DNA from 3 places in the Paenibacillus sp. FSL K6-1096 genome. Region 3 is predicted to be linked to each of the others. Evidence: a T-box and tRNA genes for the amino acid it is inferred to sense, from the RefSeq annotation. Region 3 holds a T-box; the other regions hold tRNA genes.
What was found. The T-box of region 3 lies ahead of metG (methionine--tRNA ligase). A T-box ahead of a tRNA ligase gene usually reads a tRNA of that ligase, here a tRNA-Met.
Positions count from the first base shown of each region.

Region 1: it encodes a tRNA-Met, which carries the amino acid that the T-box ahead of metG (methionine--tRNA ligase) is inferred to sense. The anticodon was not compared.
Region 2: it encodes a tRNA-Met, which carries the amino acid that the T-box ahead of metG (methionine--tRNA ligase) is inferred to sense. The anticodon was not compared.

Region 1 covers NZ_CP150274.1:2,636,576-2,643,531, forward strand. Annotated here, with positions in the region: gene MHI24_RS11530 (nuclear transport factor 2 family protein) at 1-763, shown strand, start outside; gene MHI24_RS11535 (ABC transporter permease) at 855-2,006, shown strand; tRNA gene MHI24_RS11540 (tRNA-Leu) at 2,095-2,173, opposite strand; tRNA gene MHI24_RS11545 (tRNA-Cys) at 2,199-2,272, opposite strand; tRNA gene MHI24_RS11550 (tRNA-Gly) at 2,281-2,355, opposite strand; tRNA gene MHI24_RS11555 (tRNA-Gln) at 2,362-2,436, opposite strand; tRNA gene MHI24_RS11560 (tRNA-His) at 2,456-2,531, opposite strand; tRNA gene MHI24_RS11565 (tRNA-His) at 2,575-2,650, opposite strand; tRNA gene MHI24_RS11570 (tRNA-Trp) at 2,679-2,752, opposite strand; tRNA gene MHI24_RS11575 (tRNA-Tyr) at 2,759-2,844, opposite strand; tRNA gene MHI24_RS11580 (tRNA-Thr) at 2,850-2,925, opposite strand; tRNA gene MHI24_RS11585 (tRNA-Phe) at 2,939-3,014, opposite strand; tRNA gene MHI24_RS11590 (tRNA-Asp) at 3,068-3,145, opposite strand; tRNA gene MHI24_RS11595 (tRNA-Met) at 3,161-3,234, opposite strand; tRNA gene MHI24_RS11600 (tRNA-Val) at 3,264-3,339, opposite strand; tRNA gene MHI24_RS11605 (tRNA-Glu) at 3,363-3,437, opposite strand; tRNA gene MHI24_RS11610 (tRNA-Ser) at 3,467-3,556, opposite strand; tRNA gene MHI24_RS11615 (tRNA-Asn) at 3,560-3,635, opposite strand; rRNA gene MHI24_RS11620 (23S ribosomal RNA) at 3,699-6,625, opposite strand; rRNA gene MHI24_RS11625 (16S ribosomal RNA) at 6,953-6,956, opposite strand, start outside.
Region 2 covers NZ_CP150274.1:4,671,419-4,678,374, forward strand. Annotated here, with positions in the region: rRNA gene MHI24_RS20650 (23S ribosomal RNA) at 1-2,371, shown strand, start outside; rRNA gene rrf (5S ribosomal RNA) at 2,566-2,682, shown strand; tRNA gene MHI24_RS20660 (tRNA-Ile) at 2,747-2,823, shown strand; tRNA gene MHI24_RS20665 (tRNA-Asn) at 2,827-2,902, shown strand; tRNA gene MHI24_RS20670 (tRNA-Ser) at 2,907-2,996, shown strand; tRNA gene MHI24_RS20675 (tRNA-Glu) at 3,141-3,215, shown strand; tRNA gene MHI24_RS20680 (tRNA-Val) at 3,365-3,440, shown strand; tRNA gene MHI24_RS20685 (tRNA-Met) at 3,470-3,543, shown strand; tRNA gene MHI24_RS20690 (tRNA-Asp) at 3,559-3,636, shown strand; tRNA gene MHI24_RS20695 (tRNA-Gln) at 3,728-3,802, shown strand; tRNA gene MHI24_RS20700 (tRNA-Lys) at 3,832-3,907, shown strand; tRNA gene MHI24_RS20705 (tRNA-Leu) at 3,924-4,007, shown strand; tRNA gene MHI24_RS20710 (tRNA-Gly) at 4,015-4,089, shown strand; tRNA gene MHI24_RS20715 (tRNA-Arg) at 4,100-4,176, shown strand; tRNA gene MHI24_RS20720 (tRNA-Pro) at 4,303-4,376, shown strand; tRNA gene MHI24_RS20725 (tRNA-Gly) at 4,389-4,459, shown strand; gene MHI24_RS20730 (WYL domain-containing protein) at 5,076-6,029, shown strand; gene MHI24_RS20735 (DNA-binding protein) at 6,206-6,956, shown strand, end outside.
Region 3 covers NZ_CP150274.1:1,264,830-1,271,785, reverse strand. Annotated here, with positions in the region: gene MHI24_RS05840 (stalk domain-containing protein) at 305-2,611, shown strand; gene MHI24_RS05835 (Fur family transcriptional regulator) at 2,783-3,244, shown strand; gene yidD (membrane protein insertion efficiency factor YidD) at 3,246-3,509, shown strand; T-box leader at 3,547-3,806, shown strand; gene metG (methionine--tRNA ligase) at 3,861-5,882, shown strand; gene MHI24_RS05820 (zinc ABC transporter substrate-binding protein) at 6,047-6,956, shown strand, end outside.

The DNA of each region.
Region 1 (6,956 bases), 1.4 Mb from region 3:
AAATGAGCTTGTACATAAGGCAATCGCCGTGCTGGAAAGTTTTGAGAGCGGCAATCCCGAAGCGATTAGGGCTAACGTTCACCCTGATCAATATATTCAGCACAACCAGGCCTTACTCGATGGCCGGGAAAACATGCTTGGTGCTCTTGATCATTTAAAGGACATGGGCACAAAGGTAAACATTAAGCGGGCGTTAGTTGATGGAAATGTTGTGGCTCTTCATTCGGTATATCATTTTCACGGCCCTAAAATCGTATTTGATATCTTCCGGTTTGAGAATGGACTAATCGTTGAACATTGGGACAATTTACAAGAGATGGTGGAAAAGACTCCAAGCAATCATACGATGATTGACGGCCCGGTTACGATTAAGGATATCGGCAAGACGGAGGCCAACAAAGCATTTGTCAAAAGCTATGTGGAAAACATCCTGCTCGGGAAGAACCCAGAGCTGCTTGCCTCTTACTTTGATGGAGATACCTACATTCAGCATAGTCCACATATTGCAGACGGCCTCTCTGGCCTTCACGCTGCTTTGCAGGCTATGAAGGAGAAAAAAGTTGAATTTCAATATACTCATATCCATCAGATCATCGGGCAAGGCGATTTTGTTCTTACCGTGAGTGAGGGTCTATTTGATGGCCAGCCTACTGCTTTCTATGATCTGTTCCGCGTACAGGATGGAAAGATCGCTGAACATTGGGACGTAATCGAGGCCATTCTGCCGGAAGAAAAGCGAAAAAATACGAACAATCGATTTTGAAGTTTGTAATAGCTAAATCGCAAAAAGACATCGCCGAATTTAATTTCAGTGGTGTCTTTCGCTTCACGAATGTAACGAGAGGAAGAAAATGATGAGAATAGTAACACAAAAAATGACGTGGCTTGGATTAGTGCTTGTTCTGATCGTGTTGACTGTATTCGGGGGAGCGATAATGGGATCAGTGCTAGGATCGAAGCCAAAAGAGCTCCCGGTGGCCCTCGTTATCCTTGACCGGCCGGCAGAGCTGGCGGCTGGAGGAACGTTTGCGGTAGGGGAAATGATCCGGAAAAAGCTGGTCTCAGACCCGGCAATGCCATTCGTCTGGCATGTCGTAAATTCCGAGGAAAAGGCCAGGGAAGGATTGGATAAACGCGAATATTACGGAGCGATGGTCATTCCGGCGGATCTGAGCAGCAGCTTACTCTCATTAGCAACTCACTCGCCGGTTCCCGCTAATGTAAAAATCATCTTTAACGAGGGTATGAACACCCAAGCCACGATGGTCATAAGACAAGCAATGGGGCAAGCGATGAAAATGATCAGCGGGGAACTGTTACAACAGCTCCTTGAGCAGATCGGACAGCAAACAGAGCAGATTCCGGTTGAAACAGCTAAAGCTTTAATGACACCGGTGAACATTCAGGAAGAAGTCGTGCATCCTCCCGGGGTGAATAGTGCGTCAGGGAATGCGCCAGGTTTGTTGACCCAGACCATATGGATCGGCAGCATGGTGACCGGTATAATCTTGTTTCTGGCTGGCCAGAAGGCGGTTGCTGCGGGTTCAAGGAGATGGACAGTCAGCGCGCTGCAGGCTATCGGGGGACTTGTGATCGTCGGCCTAGCCTCTTGCTTTACCGTATGGATGGCTGCATCTTGGTACGGCATGGAACTGGTGAACGCGAAGGAGACGTGGTTATTCCTTTGGTTGGCCGGATCGGCCTTCTTCTTGTTACAATCTTCCTTGCTGAATTGGATCGGAATCCGTGGAATACCGCTGCTCGTACTGCTGATGTTCTTCTCTATGCCGCTGCTGAACATGGCTCCAGAGTTCTTGTCAGAGACGACCCGTGATTGGATCTATTCGTGGACGCCACTGCGGTTCGCGGCAGGAGGACTTCGGGAAGTGATGTATTTCGGAGGGCTGGATGCGGTCGGCTCAAACGCCTTCGTTTTGTGGGGCGTCGCCGTGGGATTTTTGGCCCTGCTGCTCGCTTCCGGATTTAAGGCCGGTCGAGCGGCATAGGCGTCCCCTACTTCTGTTACCGGTGTAATAAATATAAGAACAGCCCATTAGATTTTCCATCTAAAGGGCTGTTCTTATTAATAAATGATACCGGCGAGAGGACTCGAACCTCCACGGTTTCCCACTCGATTTTGAGTCGAGCGCGTCTGCCATTCCGCCACGCCGGCATATATAAGTGAAACAAAAAAATAATGGAGGTGCCACCCAGATTTGAACTGGGGATAAAGCTTTTGCAGAGCTTTGCCTTACCACTTGGCTATGGCACCGAAAGAAATGGAGCGGACGACGGGAATCGAACCCGCGACCCTCGCCTTGGCAAGGCGATGCTCTACCGCTGAGCCACGTCCGCATATAATGGCTGGGGATATAGGAATCGAACCTATGAATGACGGAGTCAAAGTCCGTTGCCTTACCGCTTGGCTAATCCCCAAAATTTGCTTTGAAATAAATGGGGCGACTGATGGGTCTCGAACCCACGAATGCCGGAACCACAATCCGGTGCGTTAACCCCTTCGCCACAGTCGCCATATGAAGTTGTTGCAATACCTTAACATTCTTATAAAAGAAATGGGGCGGCCGATGGGTCTCGAACCCACGAATGCCGGAACCACAATCCGGTGCGTTAACCCCTTCGCCACGGCCGCCATGTGATTCTTTTATAGGATATTAAATTGGCAGGGGCAGCAGGAATTGAACCCACACCAACGGTTTTGGAGACCGTTGTTCTACCTTTAAACTATGCCCCTAAAAAATGGTGGAGGCTGATGGATTCGAACCACCGAACACGTACGTGAGCAGATTTACAGTCTGATGCGTTTGGCCACTTCGCTAAGCCTCCACGGATGGTGCCGGCGAGAGGACTTGAACCCCCAACCTACTGATTACAAGTCAGTTGCTCTACCAATTGAGCTACACCGGCATATTAAATTGTATGGTGGCGCGGGAGGGAATCGAACCCCCGACACAAGGATTTTCAGTCCTTTGCTCTACCGACTGAGCTACCGAGCCATAAAAGTGATTCTTTCAAGATGATTAATTCTCATCCCTGAAGCAATTAAGAATGGCGGAACCGACGGGATTCGAACCCGCGATCTCCTGCGTGACAGGCAGGCATGTTAGGCCAACTACACCACGGTTCCAAAGTAAAAGGTTAATTGCGGGGGCAGGATTTGAACCTGCGGCCTTCGGGTTATGAGCCCGACGAGCTACCGGGCTGCTCCACCCCGCGTCATTAGTAAAAATCTATTTAATTATAGATGGTGGAGGCTGAGGGGTTCGAACCCCCGACCCTCTGCTTGTAAGGCAGATGCTCTCCCAGCTGAGCTAAGCCTCCAAATGAGAACCGTATGATGATATTGGTGACCCGTATGGGATTCGAACCCATGTTACCTCCGTGAAAGGGAGGTGTCTTAACCCCTTGACCAACGGGCCATGCTGTGGAACATAATGAAGTACTGCTACGGAGAGAGAGGGATTCGAACCCTCGAGACGCTTGTGGCGCCTACACGATTTCCAATCGTGCTCCTTCGGCCAAACTCGGACACCTCTCCATATGGCTCCCCGAACAGGACTCGAACCTGTGACAACTCGATTAACAGTCGAGTGCTCTACCAACTGAGCTATCAGGGAATATACATATCAGGTCTTGATCACCTGAAAACTGAATCCGAAACGAATTTGTGTGTTAGTTTATTGGATAAGCCCTCGACCGATTAGTATTGGTCAGCTCCATGCATTGCTGCACTTCCACCTCCAACCTATCTACCTCGTCGTCTTCAAGGGGTCTTACATACTGGGAAATCTCATCTTGAGGGGGGCTTCACGCTTAGATGCTTTCAGCGCTTATCCCGTCCGTACGTAGCTACCCAGCCATGCTCCTGGCGGAACAACTGGTGCACCAGCGGTACGTCCATCCCGGTCCTCTCGTACTAAGGACAGCTCCTCTCAAATTTCCTGCGCCCACGACAGATAGGGACCGAACTGTCTCACGACGTTCTGAACCCAGCTCGCGTACCGCTTTAATGGGCGAACAGCCCAACCCTTGGGACCTACTTCAGCCCCAGGATGCGATGAGCCGACATCGAGGTGCCAAACCTCCCCGTCGATGTGGACTCTTGGGGGAGATAAGCCTGTTATCCCCAGGGTAGCTTTTATCCGTTGAGCGATGGCCCTTCCATGCGGTACCACCGGATCACTAAGTCCGACTTTCGTCCCTGCTCGACTTGTAGGTCTCGCAGTCAAGCTCCCTTCTGCCTTTGCACTCTTCGAATGATTTCCAACCATTCTGAGGGAACCTTTGAACGCCTCCGTTACTCTTTAGGAGGCGACCGCCCCAGTCAAACTGCCCGCCTGACACGGTCCCCGTACCCGCTGAGGGTACCAGGTTAGAACCTAGATACGATCAGGGTGGTATCCCAACGGCGCCTCCAGCGAAGCTTGCGCTCCGCCTTCCACGGCTCCCACCTATCCTGTACAGATCGTACCCAAATTCAATATCAAGCTGCAGTAAAGCTCCATGGGGTCTTTCCGTCTTGTCGCGGGTAACCTGCATCTTCACAGGTATTAAAATTTCACCGGATCTCTCGTTGAGACAGCGCCCAAGTCGTTACGCCATTCGTGCGGGTCAGAATTTACCTGACAAGGAATTTCGCTACCTTAGGACCGTTATAGTTACGGCCGCCGTTTACTGGGGCTTCGGTTCATAGCTTCGGGTTACCCCTAACCACTCCCCTTAACCTTCCAGCACCGGGCAGGCGTCAGCCCGTATACTTCGCCTTGCGGCTTCGCACAGACCTGTGTTTTTGCTAAACAGTCGCTTGGGCCTTTTCACTGCGGCCCCCTCGGGCTATTCACCCTACCGAGGCACCCCTTCTCCCGAAGTTACGGGGTCATTTTGCCGAGTTCCTTAACGAGAGTTCTTCCGCGCGCCTTAGAATTCTCTTCTCGCCTACCTGTGTCGGTTTGCGGTACGGGCACCTTCTCCTGGCTAGAGGCTTTTCTTGGCAGTGTGAGATCATGACCTTCGCTACTGTAATTTTCGCTCCCCATCACAGCCCAGCCTTAACAGTGTGCGGATTTGCCTGCACACCAGCCTCACTGCTTAGACGGACATCCATCAGTCCGCGTCACTACCCTCCTGCGTCACCCCATCGCTCATAGCGGATTACGGTGGTACAGTAATTTCAAACTGTTGTCCTTCGACTACGCCTGTCGGCCTCGCCTTAGGTCCCGACTTACCCTGAGCGGACGAGCCTTCCTCAGGAAACCTTGGGCTTTCGGCGGATCAGATTCTCACTGATCTTTTCGTTACTCATACCGGCATTCTCACTTGTATGCTGTCCAGCGCTCCTTACGGTACACCTTCAACCCACATACAACGCTCCCCTACCCCTGATGCAAAGCATCAAGCCATAGCTTCGGTGGTGTGTTTAGCCCCGTTACATTTTCGGCGCAGAGTCACTCGACCAGTGAGCTATTACGCACTCTTTCAATGGTGGCTGCTTCTAAGCCAACATCCTGGTTGTCTGTGCAACTCCACATCCTTTCCCACTTAACACACACTTGGGGACCTTAGCTGATGGTCTGGGCTGTTTCCCTTTTGACAATGGATCTTAGCACTCACTGTCTGACTCCCGGCAAGAAGTAAGTGGCATTCGGAGTTTGACTGAGCTTGGTAACCCTTGCGGGCCCCGCACCCAATCAGTGCTCTACCTCCACCACTCCATTCACCGAGGCTAGCCCTAAAGCTATTTCGGGGAGAACCAGCTATCTCCGAGTTCGATTGGAATTTCTCCGCTACCCCCACCTCATCCCCGCACTTTTCAACGTACGTGGGTTCGGGCCTCCAGTGCGTGTTACCGCACCTTCACCCTGGACAGGGGTAGATCACACGGTTTCGGGTCTACGCCCACATACTCAGTCGCCCTATTCAGACTCGCTTTCGCTGCGGCTCCGGCTTCTCACCTTAACCTTGCATGTTGAACGTAACTCGCCGGTTCATTCTACAAAAGGCACGCCATCATCCATATAGAGGACTCTGACTTTTTGTAAGCACACGGTTTCAGGTTCTATTTCACTCCCCTTCCGGGGTGCTTTTCACCTTTCCCTCACGGTACTGATTCACTATCGGTCGCCAGGTAGTATTTAGCCTTAGCAGATGGTCCTGCCAGATTCATACGGGGTTTCACGTGCCCCGCACTACTCGGGATCCGTCTCGGAGGGGTTAAACTTTTGGCTACAGGGCTTTTACCTCTATCGCGGGCCTTTCCAGACCTCTTCGCCTACCTTAACCTTTTGTAACTCCATGTGAGACGTCCCACAACCCCAAGGGGCAAGCCCCTTGGTTTAGGCTGTTCCGCGTTCGCTCGCCGCTACTGACGGAATCACTATTGTTTTCTCTTCCTCAGGGTACTTAGATGTTTCAGTTCCCCTGGTCTGCCTCTGCGTATCCTATGTATTCAGATACGAGTAACTGTGCATTACCACAGCTGGGTTTCCCCATTCGGACACCCCCGGATCAAAGCTTGCTTACAGCTCCCCGAGGCAGTTTCGTTGTTCGCCACGTCCTTCGTCGGCTCCTGGCGCCTAGGCATCCTCCGTGTGCTCTTAGTAGCTTAACCAATCGCTCCGGTATTGGCTTATTCGCTCATCTTGTTTTGAATAGCGCGTACGGATAAATCCGCCCGCTGGAATATTCAAAGCCAAAGGTCGCTCACAATCCAAAACCATCGCTCAGTATAACTAAAAACTTCAAACTTGCTTACACAAGTTCAGCTTAAAGGAATGTTCTAAAACGCAAATTCGTTTCGGTATCCAGTTTTCAAGGATCAAGTTGAGAGCTTAAACTCTCAAAACTGACCAACGAGTGAGTAACAGGCCTAAACCTGATTGGTGGAAGCTAAGCTTCCGATTTGAATGTCTTCATCGCAGAAGACGATTCTCCATAGAAAG
Region 2 (6,956 bases), 3.4 Mb from region 3:
CTGAAACCGTGTGCTTACAAAAAGTCAGAGTCCTCTATATGGATGATGGCGTGCCTTTTGTAGAATGAACCGGCGAGTTACGTTCAACATGCAAGGTTAAGGTGAGAAGCCGGAGCCGCAGCGAAAGCGAGTCTGAATAGGGCGACTGAGTATGTGGGCGTAGACCCGAAACCGTGTGATCTACCCCTGTCCAGGGTGAAGGTGCGGTAACACGCACTGGAGGCCCGAACCCACGTACGTTGAAAAGTGCGGGGATGAGGTGGGGGTAGCGGAGAAATTCCAATCGAACTCGGAGATAGCTGGTTCTCCCCGAAATAGCTTTAGGGCTAGCCTCGGTGAATGGAGTGGTGGAGGTAGAGCACTGATTGGGTGCGGGGCCCGCAAGGGTTACCAAGCTCAGTCAAACTCCGAATGCCACTTACTTCTTGCCGGGAGTCAGACAGTGAGTGCTAAGATCCATTGTCAAAAGGGAAACAGCCCAGACCATCAGCTAAGGTCCCCAAGTGTGTGTTAAGTGGGAAAGGATGTGGAGTTGCACAGACAACCAGGATGTTGGCTTAGAAGCAGCCACCATTGAAAGAGTGCGTAATAGCTCACTGGTCGAGTGACTCTGCGCCGAAAATGTAACGGGGCTAAACACACCACCGAAGCTATGGCTTGATGCTTTGCATCAGGGGTAGGGGAGCGTTGTATGTGGGTTGAAGGTGTACCGTAAGGAGCGCTGGACAGCATACAAGTGAGAATGCCGGTATGAGTAACGAAAAGATCAGTGAGAATCTGATCCGCCGAAAGCCCAAGGTTTCCTGAGGAAGGCTCGTCCGCTCAGGGTAAGTCGGGACCTAAGGCGAGGCCGACAGGCGTAGTCGAAGGACAACAGTTTGAAATTACTGTACCACCGTAATCCGCTATGAGCGATGGGGTGACGCAGGAGGGTAGTGACGCGGACTGATGGATGTCCGTCTAAGCAGTGAGGCTGGTGTGCAGGCAAATCCGCACATCATAAGGCTGGGCTGTGATGGGGAGCGAAAATTACAGTAGCGAAGGTCATGATCTCACACTGCCAAGAAAAGCCTCTAGTCAGGAGAAGGTGCCCGTACCGCAAACCGACACAGGTAGGCGAGAAGAGAATTCTAAGGCGCGCGGAAGAACTCTCGTTAAGGAACTCGGCAAAATGACCCCGTAACTTCGGGAGAAGGGGTGCCTCGGTAGGGTGAATAGCCCGAGGGGGCCGCAGTGAAAAGGCCCAAGCGACTGTTTAGCAAAAACACAGGTCTGTGCGAAGCCGCAAGGCGAAGTATACGGGCTGACGCCTGCCCGGTGCTGGAAGGTTAAGGGGAGTGGTTAGGGGTAACCCGAAGCTATGAACCGAAGCCCCAGTAAACGGCGGCCGTAACTATAACGGTCCTAAGGTAGCGAAATTCCTTGTCAGGTAAATTCTGACCCGCACGAATGGCGTAACGACTTGGGCGCTGTCTCAACGAGAGATCCGGTGAAATTTTAATACCTGTGAAGATGCAGGTTACCCGCGACAAGACGGAAAGACCCCATGGAGCTTTACTGCAGCTTGATATTGAATTTGGGTACGATCTGTACAGGATAGGTGGGAGCCGTGGAAGGCGGAGCGCAAGCTTCGCTGGAGGCGCCGTTGGGATACCACCCTGATCGTATCTAGGTTCTAACCTGGTACCCTAAGCGGGTACGGGGACCGTGTCAGGCGGGCAGTTTGACTGGGGCGGTCGCCTCCTAAAGAGTAACGGAGGCGTTCAAAGGTTCCCTCAGAATGGTTGGAAATCATTCGAAGAGTGCAAAGGCAGAAGGGAGCTTGACTGCGAGACCTACAAGTCGAGCAGGGACGAAAGTCGGACTTAGTGATCCGGTGGTACCGCATGGAAGGGCCATCGCTCAACGGATAAAAGCTACCCTGGGGATAACAGGCTTATCTCCCCCAAGAGTCCACATCGACGGGGAGGTTTGGCACCTCGATGTCGGCTCATCGCATCCTGGGGCTGAAGTAGGTCCCAAGGGTTGGGCTGTTCGCCCATTAAAGCGGTACGCGAGCTGGGTTCAGAACGTCGTGAGACAGTTCGGTCCCTATCTGTCGTGGGCGCAGGAAATTTGAGAGGAGCTGTCCTTAGTACGAGAGGACCGGGATGGACGTACCGCTGGTGCACCAGTTGTTCCGCCAGGAGCATGGCTGGGTAGCTACGTACGGACGGGATAAGCGCTGAAAGCATCTAAGCGTGAAGCCCCCCTCAAGATGAGATTTCCCAGTATGTAAGACCCCTTGAAGACGACGAGGTAGATAGGTTGGAGGTGGAAGTGCAGCAATGCATGGAGCTGACCAATACTAATCGGTCGAGGGCTTATCCAATAAACTACCCCAAAAAGTGAAGAAGACGCTGACAAAGCGGATTCCGAGTACTTTCCGGGGGCCCCGTAACAAGGGCAAACGCAGATTTCTGTTTCGGATTCAGTTTTCAGGCGATTAAGCCTGGCAGGAAGTTAAACCGATGGTTTGATATTTTCTGTAGCGATTTCGAGAAGCGTAGGCTTCGAAAAATCACGTTTGGTGGCGATAGCGGAAGGGTTCCACGCGTACCCATCCCGAACACGACCGTTAAGCCTTCCAGCGCCGATGGTACTTGGACCGAAGGGTCCTGGGAGAGTAGGACGCCGCCAAGCGGGATTTCCCACACACATCTGTGGTATTTTTTTTGCCCTGATGGGTTGAATAGTGTATAAGAACGGGCCTTTAGCTCAGCTGGTTAGAGCGCACCTCTGATAAGGGTGAGGTCAGTGGTTCGAGTCCACTAAGGCCCACCATATTCCCTGATAGCTCAGTTGGTAGAGCACTCGACTGTTAATCGAGTTGTCACAGGTTCGAGTCCTGTTCGGGGAGCCACTTTGGAGAGGTGTCCGAGTTTGGCCGAAGGAGCACGATTGGAAATCGTGTAGGCGCCACAAGCGTCTCGAGGGTTCGAATCCCTCTCTCTCCGTAGCAGTACTTCTTTTGAATAGGGATGAGAACCCTCAGTGGTTCGTTGGAGCATAGGCTTCGTTAGCACTGCTTCGCAATCTCGTAACGAAGTGAAGAGTATCCCTCTCTCTCCGTAGCAGTACTTCATTACATTCCACAGCATGGCCCGTTGGTCAAGGGGTTAAGACACCTCCCTTTCACGGAGGTAACATGGGTTCGAATCCCATACGGGTCACCATTTTTGATGGGATGAGAATTCCCTGGGTTCGTTGAAGCATAGGCTTCGGAAGGAATACTTCGCAATCTCGTAACGGAGTGAAGAGTATCCCATACGGGTCACCATTTTTGATGGGATGAGAATTCCCTGGGTTCGTTGAAGTTTAACATGGAGGCTTAGCTCAGCTGGGAGAGCATCTGCCTTACAAGCAGAGGGTCGGGGGTTCGAACCCCTCAGCCTCCACCATCTATAACTAAATAGATTGTTATTAATGACGCGGGGTGGAGCAGCCCGGTAGCTCGTCGGGCTCATAACCCGAAGGCCGCAGGTTCAAATCCTGCCCCCGCAATTAACCTTTAACTCTGGAACCGTGGTGTAGTTGGCCTAACATGCCTGCCTGTCACGCAGGAGATCGCGGGTTCGAATCCCGTCGGTTCCGCCATTTTAATGGCATAAGGAATGAGATGGATTAAGGCAACAGGGATTGAGCATCCTATATTTCGAAGTATAGAGGTTCCACCTGATTCCGACATTGGGGATTAGCCAAGCGGTAAGGCAACGGACTTTGACTCCGTCACTCATAGGTTCGATTCCTATATCCCCAGCCATCATTTTTTGGGATTGAGTTCTTGTATGAGAGCCATTAGCTCAGTTGGTAGAGCACCTGACTTTTAATCAGGGTGTCGAAGGTTCGAGTCCTTCATGGCTCACCATTTTGTTATGACGTGTGCGCGTGTGGCGGAATGGCAGACGCACCAGACTTAGGATCTGGCGTTTCACGACGTGGGGGTTCAAGTCCCTTCACGCGCACCATGTTTTTGCGGACGTGGCTCAGCGGTAGAGCATCGCCTTGCCAAGGCGAGGGTCGCGGGTTCGATTCCCGTCGTCCGCTCCATATAGATTTTGCGCCCTTAGCTCAGCTGGATAGAGCGTTTGACTACGAATCAAAAGGTCGGGAGTTCGAATCTCTCAGGGCGCGCCATTTATCACTTCCTTGAATCATCTAAGTGTCCGTCAGATTCGAACGAGTTCGTTGAAGCATAAGCTTCGATAGCTCTACTTCGCAATCGGATGCGTAGCATCCGTATCTCTCAGGGCGCGCCATTAACGGGATGTAGCTCAGCTTGGTAGAGCACCTGGTTTGGGACCAGGGGGTCGCATGTTCAAATCGTGTCATCCCGATATTTCATCTGTGCGGGTGTAGTTCAATGGTAGAACTTCAGCCTTCCAAGCTGATAGCGTGGGTTCGATTCCCATCACCCGCTTATAGAAGTATTAGACAGTCCTTGGGCCATCCAGGGGCTGTTTTCTTGTTATTGAGGTAGTTCTCCGAACGTTGCGATGGGGGGAAGGGCCTCATGCTCCACAGCCAGTAACTATAAAAGAGAAATCCTGCATAAATTGCAACAATGCTAATCAATAGAAGCGGCATATGCAGAAATCCTGCACCAAATGCAACAAAACCATCCCTCATTTGCTCTAACCACCGGAATTTCTGCAGATAATGCAACAATCCTCCTCAGCAAGTAACAGTTACAGAGAAATCCTGCAAAATATGCAACATTGCTCTCCATACCAAGCGGCGGGGGAGGCATGTGGTCCGAACGTATGCGAAAAACCGAACACAATAGTCGATGCCACAGCAGATGGTCCGAACGTATGCGAAAAACCGAACACAATAGTCGATGCCACAGCAGATGGGCCGAATGTATGCAGACAAACCGAATTCAACCTCAACATGCTGGTGTAACGGACTTGGAGAAACGAATGGAGCCTGCCAGCCTGGTGCGCTTGTTTGCCGACAGCCTAGTTTCCCAAGAACTGGTATAGTAGAGCTGTGGAATCATTGACAACATTTACTTGGAAGCTGAGGGCATCGTTATGACAGACAAGGTAATTCGGATTTTCAAAATCATCAATGCGATTCAGGCCAATCCCGGGATTACAGCGGCGGACTTGGCCTACAGGTGCGAGGTCCATATTAGAACGATATACAGGGATCTTGAGGTTATCAGCCATTTCGCTCCGGTGACGAATGAGGGCAGGGGAACCGGCTACAGGTTCATGGGCAAATTCTTTCTATACCCGCTGGACTTCACGGAGCAGGAGTCTCTGGCGTTCTCGCTGCTGCCGTCGGTGCTGCATGAGCAGAAGATCCCGCCGGGATTTCATTCCGCATATGATAAGGTAATGGGGACCCATCTGAAGGAGAAGTCCAGACAGAACGGGCTGCTGGAGAACATCGCTGATATTATCCAGATGGGTACCCCGGCCTACCGCAAGAAGAGCCGGAATTTCCTGCAGCCGCTGATTGCAGCGATTCTGGAGCAGCGCAGCATCCGGGCAGTATACCATTCTCAATTACGCAATGAGATCACGGAACGGAAGATTGATCCGTATTATCTGGTTCCGCGGGATCAACGCTTTTATCTGATTGGCTATTGTCACCTGCAGAGCGCCATCCGTACCTTCCGCATCAGCCGTTTTCAGCAGGTCGAGATGACGGCGTCCACTTTCGATAAAGGCAATTTCAATATCAAGCAGTATCTGAAGAACACCTGGTCGATTCATCGGGGGACAAGAAATATTACGTTCAAGGTACGGTTTCACCCCGAGGTGGCGCGTTACATCAAAGAAGAAGAGCTGTTCGTACGTCCGCGGATGAGTGATGAAGGGGATGGTACCCTGCTGTTTGAGGTCACGGTTAACAATGAGCAGGAATTCACCAAATGGATTCTGCAATACGGACCGAATGCAGAGATTCTTGAGCCGCCGTCAGCCAGAGAGGGATTGAAGCAGCAGCTGGAGCAATGGCTGGATGTGTATCAGCAGTGAGAAACGTGCAGGTTTTTGTCTGATTTAGGGGAGCGTCTGTCGAAAAGATTAGATTGATCCATTGCATTGGGGATTAAGGTTTTTTGGAGGAAATTTATGTCGGGAAAGAATTGACCAGCGTGGGGAAACCGAGTATTATATGGAATATAATGGAATGATAGGAGGCAAGATAGAAATTGCTGGAACTGGATGGGATGAACGAGGACTCTTTGACAGATATGCTTAAGGTATCATTTTCATGGGAGAACTGGACGGCAATTCTTGAGATTTCGGACAAGCTCTTTGAACTCGCTATTATGACCTACGGCTCTCAGCAACAGGGGATGAAGAGATATTCCCTCAAGAAGAATATAGCGTATTATCTCGGGTACAGCGCCTGTATGAAAGGGATCGCTTATCAGAAGCTCGGGAATCTCGCTGAATCCAGAAAGTGTATCCGCCTGTATGAGGATATGAGCTGGATCAAAGACCTGAATCAGGAAGTTCTCACGGAAGTCGAATACTACAAGAATATTGCTATCGCCAACACTTTCGTCATTGATCTGCTGGAGGGTAAGACAGAGGTACTCCCCGATTACGTGGAATTCATCCGCAAGGGCGATAAGGAGGAGCTTCTGGCCTGTCTGATCACTGTGCTGGAGTCCGCCATCAAGTACAACTTCTGCATTGATTGGGTCCTCGATGAGTTCAAGGAACAATTGAAGGAATTGAGCTGCAGAGAGAAGAAGGAAGACATACGATACTACATAGATTACATGCATCTTAGCGCAATATATTTGTATAAAAGACAAAAAATTCATGATGCAATTAATTTGACTCTCTATATTTTGGTAATAAGTAGTAAACTTTATGATGGGACAGGCTTCCGGAAGATCGTTTCCTTTTACGAGCATATCCGCAGCCATGCCTCAGCTGAGCAGCAAGAAT
Region 3 (6,956 bases):
GTTAAGCTGAGAACAACGATTGTCCCTGGCGGGGCGGTCGTTTTTTTTTGCCTGCCGGACCGGATCTGTCCGCCCGATTCTCCCCGGGGATGTGAGGTGGAGATATTTACCGATTTTCTTTTACACAAAATGAAACTTTTCGGGGTTCGTTGCGTCTAATACTATGTTTTGTAAAATGAACGTGGCAAAACATTCTGCCTTCATCAAGAGGGCGGTTCACGTTTTTGAGGGGAATATAAGGTGGAGAGAAGGTAATGAAGAGACTGCCTTATATACTACAAATGGGAGCAGAAGGAGTCGTACAATGAATTTGAAAAGAACGTTCTTGGTGGCCGTATTGGCTGTGACGCAATCCGTAGCAGCGGTTCCGGCATTCGCAGCACCAGTCAGCACGCAGACAACAACAACAGGGAGTGTTGCTTCAGCGGTGAATACCGCAGCAACCCAGCTTCAGCCTGAATCCACAGACCCGTTGCCTCCACTGGTTACGGAGACGCCTGCAGGTTCAGTGACCGCAACGCCAACACCAACGCCGACACCTGTTCCTGAAGCAACACCGGTAGAGGGGATTACGGTACCTGCAGAAACACCAATTCCGGCAGCAACTGCCGTTCCCGGCGATTCTACAGCACCTGCAGACGGTACTATTGACGGTACTGTACCAACCGAAGACCCGGCGATGACTCCATTCACGCAGCCTACACCAACTCCAGGAATAGCTGCTCCAGAAGATGGGGCAGGCAAGCTGATTCTGATGATGAACAGCAACAAGATGTTCCGCAACGGTGTACCGTATACGGCCAATCAGCCGATGGCCGTCAAGAACGGAGTCTCCTACGTGTCCATCCGTGCGATGGTGGAGATGGTTGGAGTAGCCTTCACGTATGATTACAAAACCAAAGAGGTTATTGTAACCAAAGGCACCAGCATCATGCGCTTCAAGACCGACAGCAAGATTTATACGGTCAACGGCACCAAGTTCACCATGAAAGGCCCGGCTTACCAATTCAAAGGCACCTTCATGGTCCCGTTGACTTCCATAACCTATGCGCTTAACATTCCTTACACGGTTGACAATGTGCAGAAGCGGGTAATCCTGTCGCTGAATACGAAGCCGACCGCTTCCTTCACCGTGTCGCCGAAGGAAATCTATGCCGGGGAGACGATCGTTAATTATGTGACCTCCAGTTCTTCGCCGAACGGCACGCCGATTGTGGAAGAACGGTGGAGCGACAACAAGCAGGACATGTATGATCAGCCGGGCTTCTATACAGTCACCTATTCTGTACGCGATGCCAACAATATGTGGAGTGATCCTTATCCGGTGACGATCCAGGTTCTGCAGCCCAACCAGCCGCCTGTAGCCCAGTTCACGACCGATAAGGACGAGTACAAAATGGGTGAGCCGGTTATCCTGACAGATACCAGTTATGACCCTGAGAATGAAGAGCTGACCGTCACCTGGAATAACCGGGCGCTGGCCTACTTCACTCCGGGGCCTGTACCCATCCAGCTGACAGTAACAGATAAGCATGGTCTCACCAGTACTGCCGAGAAGATCATTAATATTACCAGTGAGCAATTGTATACACAGGATGAAGTGACGAAGCTGTTCACCCCTCCGGGCGATATCATCAGCATGGATGGCGGATTGATTCCGGGGCTTCCGAATCTGCCGTACAATCTCTCTTCCGAGGGCTACACGCTCATCCGCAGTAACAGTCCTGAGACTGTAAATACGGAAGGCGTTCTGTACCGCGAGAATTCTGTAGGCAATACCCGATTCCTGGTGCATCATATGAACAATATGGCCACCAGACAGAAGCTCTATGTGATCGCAACGAACAATAACCTGTATCCGACAACCATTACGACCCAGTATCTGGGGATTGCCGGTCCGGTTACATCGCCTGAATATACTGGTAAGGTGTCGGTTGAGAAGTACTATAATTCTATGATTACCGGTCTCGCCCAATCGCAGATTACCCTGCAGCCGGGGCAAAGCCTGCCGATTATGACAGACCTTAACAAAATTGCCATGAAGCCGAAAGACGTAATGTCGCTGAGCGCGGATCTGTTCAGTGATCTGCCGGTCCAGTATAACGTAGTCATGGTGGAGGAGAGCAAAGACCCGGTCGCTGAGCTGCCATATCTGCCTGTTCTTGACCGTGATGGCGTTCACAACCGGGGAACCTATCCGGATTCAACCCGAATCATGAATGTAACGGATCTGGTGGGTGCTACACAATCCAAGCTGATCCTTGGCGACAACAAGAATGACTTGAATCTGGACGGCATTGATCCGATGACCGGGACAACCGCCTCAAACTCCGGGAACTTCGGTGTATTGTACAAAATCGTTCTGGACCGTGTAGCAGCGAACACGCTGATCACCTTCAATCCGCGCGGCGGCGGTTATCTGGGATCAGTGCTGGTGAACGGTACAATTGTAAATCTGCCGAACAAGGGGCAGTTAAACAAGTCCGACATGAACGCAGTCGTTTACCGGACTGGAGAATATGAAGGCCGGGTGGAGATGGTCTTCACCGTCGCTTCCGGCAGTAATCTGCCAGTAAACTTCGTCTTCACGCCGCTACCGGCCAAGAAGTAAACTGAATATATCCCAAATGCGGCAGCCTTCCTCAGGGAACGGCTGCCGCTTTGCTGTGCCTGTAATTCCCGCTGGCCACTGAGCAACAGGCTTTATTGACGGGGACCTTGCTTTTGGGGCATTATAAAGAGAGGGCAATACAAACGACCTATACTATTAGGAGATGAGCGAATGCTATCGACAGATCAAATATTAGAAGCAATGTCGGGGCAGGGGCTGCGAATCACCGATCAGCGCAAGACACTTGCCCGCTTATTCGGCGAGAATACGGGATATTTGTCGGCGAAGGATGTATATGAGCATATGGGCCGCAAGTACAGCGGACTCAGCTTCGATACGGTCTACCGCAATCTGCGGGTAATGGAAGAGCTGGGCGTACTGGAGCAGATTGTTTTTGAAGAAGGCGTCAAGTTCAAGGCCAGCTGCAGCGAGGACCATCACCACCATCATATGATCTGTCTGCAGTGCATGAAGACGTACCCCATCCAATTCTGTCCGATGAATCTAACGGATACCCCGGATCAATTCCGGGTCGTCAAGCATAAATTCGAGGTGTTCGGTTATTGTAAGGAGTGTGAGCAAGGCAGAGAAGAAGAAGCTGCCGCACTCTCCCACGCCAAAGAGGGCCACTGATATGGCTGACCTGCGAAGAACGGTACAGGCGCCGATCCGGGTCTACCGCAAGTTCATTTCGCCGCTGAAGCCGGCGACCTGCCGCTTCTATCCGACCTGCTCCGCCTATGCGCTGGAGGCGATTGAAGTGCACGGGCCGCTTAAGGGGTCCTGGCTGGCGGCCAGGCGGATTGCCCGCTGTCATCCCTTTCATCCGGGTGGGCTTGATCCCGTGCCGCCGGCCAAAGGGCACTCTTCCGGGGACAAGCCGGTGCAGACGACTTGACACGGGGCGTGCCGATGGGTATATTTTGAATAATAAGTATATTCCGAGGAACGGATGAGTAGATGTGGACAACCATTACAGAGAGCCGGGGCTGCTGGGAGCCGGTATGGGATGCCAGATTGAATATGGTCCGGGAGGAACTGTATTCGAGCGCCAGGCCCGGAAGCCTCTGCCTGCGTAAGAGTACGGCGTATTCCAGCGTTAATGGACAGTTCGCATGGAACTGACGAAGCCTGTGCTCTGTGAGGAGCCGGGGAATGTTGGGTGGTATCGCGTGAGGTTACTCTCGCCCCATAATCGGGGCGGGAGTTTTTTGCGTCAAAGTTAGGATAACGAAGGGATGATGAAGTAATGAGCGAGCACAAAACCTTTTATTTAACAACACCGATCTACTATCCGAGTGACAAGCTGCATATCGGCCATGCGTATTCAACCGTTGCCGGTGATGCGATGGCCCGCTACAAGCGGCTGCGCGGCTATGAGGTGCGTTATCTGACGGGGACGGACGAGCATGGGCAGAAGATTGAAGAGAAGGCCGCCAAGGCCGGCAAGACCCCGCAGGAGTTCGTAGACGGAATTGTGGTCGGCATCAAGGAGCTGTGGAAGAAGCTGGACATCTCTAATGATGATTTCATCCGTACAACGGAGGAGCGGCATAAGAAGGTGGTTGCGGATATTTTTGACCGGCTGCTGCAGCAGGGGGATATCTACAAAGGGGAGTACGAAGGCTGGTACTGTATCTCGGATGAGACCTTCTACACGGAGACTCAGCTGGTGGATATCGAACGTGACGCTGACGGCAAGATCATCGGCGGGAAAAGTCCTGACAGCGGCCATCCGGTCGAGCTGGTCAAGGAGGAGAGCTATTTCTTCCGCATGAGCAAGTATGCTGACCGTCTGCTGAAGTTCTATGAGGAGAACCCGGAGTTCATCCTGCCGGAATCGCGCAAGAACGAGATGATCAACAACTTCATCAAGCCGGGTCTGGAGGATCTGGCGGTGTCCCGTACGACTTTTGACTGGGGCGTGAAGGTAAAAGGCGATGACAAGCATGTCGTGTATGTATGGATTGATGCGCTCACCAACTACATTACGGCGCTCGGCTATGGCTCGGAGGACCGCAGCCTGTATGACAAGTTCTGGCCGGCTGATGTACATATCGTGGGCAAGGAGATTGTCCGCTTCCACACAATCTACTGGCCGATCATTCTGATGGCGCTGGGTGAGCCGCTGCCGAAGAAGGTCTTTGCCCACGGCTGGCTGCTGATGAAGGACGGCAAAATGTCCAAATCCAAAGGCAATGTCGTCGATCCGGTGACCCTGATTGACCGCTACGGCCTGGATGCCCTGCGTTATTATCTGCTGCGCGAGGTTCCTTTCGGCTCGGATGGAACCTTCACGCCGGAGAGCTTCGTGGACCGGATCAACTATGACCTGGCCAATGACCTCGGCAATCTGCTGAACCGGACCGGCGCGATGGTCGAGAAGTATTTCGGCGGCGAGCTTCCCGCGTATGCAGGGCAGGTCACCGCATTTGACGGCGAGCTTGAAGCGGCAGTGCAGAGCACCTACGCCAAGGTGGAAGAGGCGATGGAGAAGATGGAATTCTCCGTGGCCCTGACTGCAATCGGCGCGCTGATCAGCCGGACGAACAAATACATTGACGAGACCCAGCCGTGGGTACTCGCCAAGGATGAGAGCCGCAGCGGCGAGCTGGCCTCGGTCATGCGGCATCTGGTGGAGGGGCTGCGTACCGCGTCCATCCTGCTTCAGCCGTTCCTGACCGGCGCTCCGGCGAAGATCTGGGCGCAGCTGGGCATTGAGCCGGGCGAGCTGACCACCTGGGAGAGCGGCAGAACGTTCGGCCTGATTCCAGCGGGCACTAAGCTGGTGAAGGGCGACCCGATCTTCCCGCGCCTGGACGTAGCGCAGGAGGTGGCGTACATCGCCGAAGCGATGGGAGCCGGGAAGCCGGCTGCTGCTGAGGCAGCGCCGGCAGCGGCACCTGCTCCGGCGGCGGCTGCCGACCCGGAGGAAGAGGAGCATAAGGCAGAAATCGGCATTGACGATTTCGCCAAGGCGGAGCTGCGCGTAGCCCAGGTGATCGCCTGCGAGCCGGTGAAGAAGGCGGATAAGCTGCTGAAGCTGCAGCTGGATCTTGGCTATGAGCAGCGCCAGGTCGTCTCTGGCATTGCCAAGTTCTACACACCGGAGGAGCTGGTGGGACGCAAGGTGATCTGCATTGTGAACCTGAAGCCGGTGAAGCTGCGCGGTGAGCTGTCCCAGGGCATGATCCTGGCGGCCTCCAAGGGCGAGCAGCTGACGATTGCTACGGTGCCGGACAGCATGCCGAACGGAGCGATTGTGAAGTAAGCTTCCCCCACATAACGAACTCAGAGTATCCCCGCGAGCCCAAAAGCTGCGGGGATGCTTGCGCTATGCGGCAGCGCGGTTTACAGATCTGCGGTTGACTTATCGTAACGATTACTATTATAATTCTCATAGTAAATTTTACGATTTAAGGGGTCGATAGAGAGATGTTATCTAGAAGGATGGTTAGACGGCTGCTGCCTGCCGTTGCGTTGCTGCTGGTTCTGGTGCTGGCCGCATGTGGTCCGAAGAGCAGCGGGAATATCGTGGAAGGTAAAGTGAATGTTGTTACGACATTTTATCCTATATATGAATTCGCCAGTGAGATCGGGGGGGAGGATGCCAATGTCATCAACCTGCTCCCCGTTGGTGTTGAGCCGCATGACTGGACGCCGCGCAGCCAGGACATTATAAATACGTCCAAAGCACAGCTGTTTCTCTACAACGGCGCAGGACTTGAAGGTTGGGTGCCGAACTTCCTCAAAAGCCTGGACAGTGACAGCAAGGCACAGGCCGTAGAGGTCAGCCACGGAGTGGATCTCATTAAGAGCGATGAAGAGGACGGGCATGATCACGGTCATGAGCATGAAGGTGAAGGCGAAGGGGAGGAAGCCGGGCATGGCGACAGCCTGCATACCGACCCGCACACCTGGGTAAGTCCGAAGTCAGCGCTTGTGATGGCCAAGAACATCAAGGACAGTCTTCAATCCGTTGACCCTGAGCATACTGCCGGTTACGAGGAGCGTTACCAGAAGCTGGCCGGCCGTCTGACCGCGCTGGATCAGAAGTTCACCGAGGAATTGGGCAAGCTGCCTAATAAGGAGATTGTCGTATCCCATCAGGCCTTCGCGTATCTGGCGCGGGATTACGGCCTGTCGCAGCACGCGATCATGGGGCTGTCACCGGATGCCGAGCCGCGGGGGCAGGATCTGGTGAAGTTGGCGGCGCTGGTGAAGGAGGAGGGCATCCGTTATATTTTCTTCGAGGAGCTTGTGTCCGATAAGCTGGCGAAGACGCTGGCCAGTGAAACGGGCGTGTCCACGATGGTGCTGAATCCGGTAGAGGGGCTGACCGAGG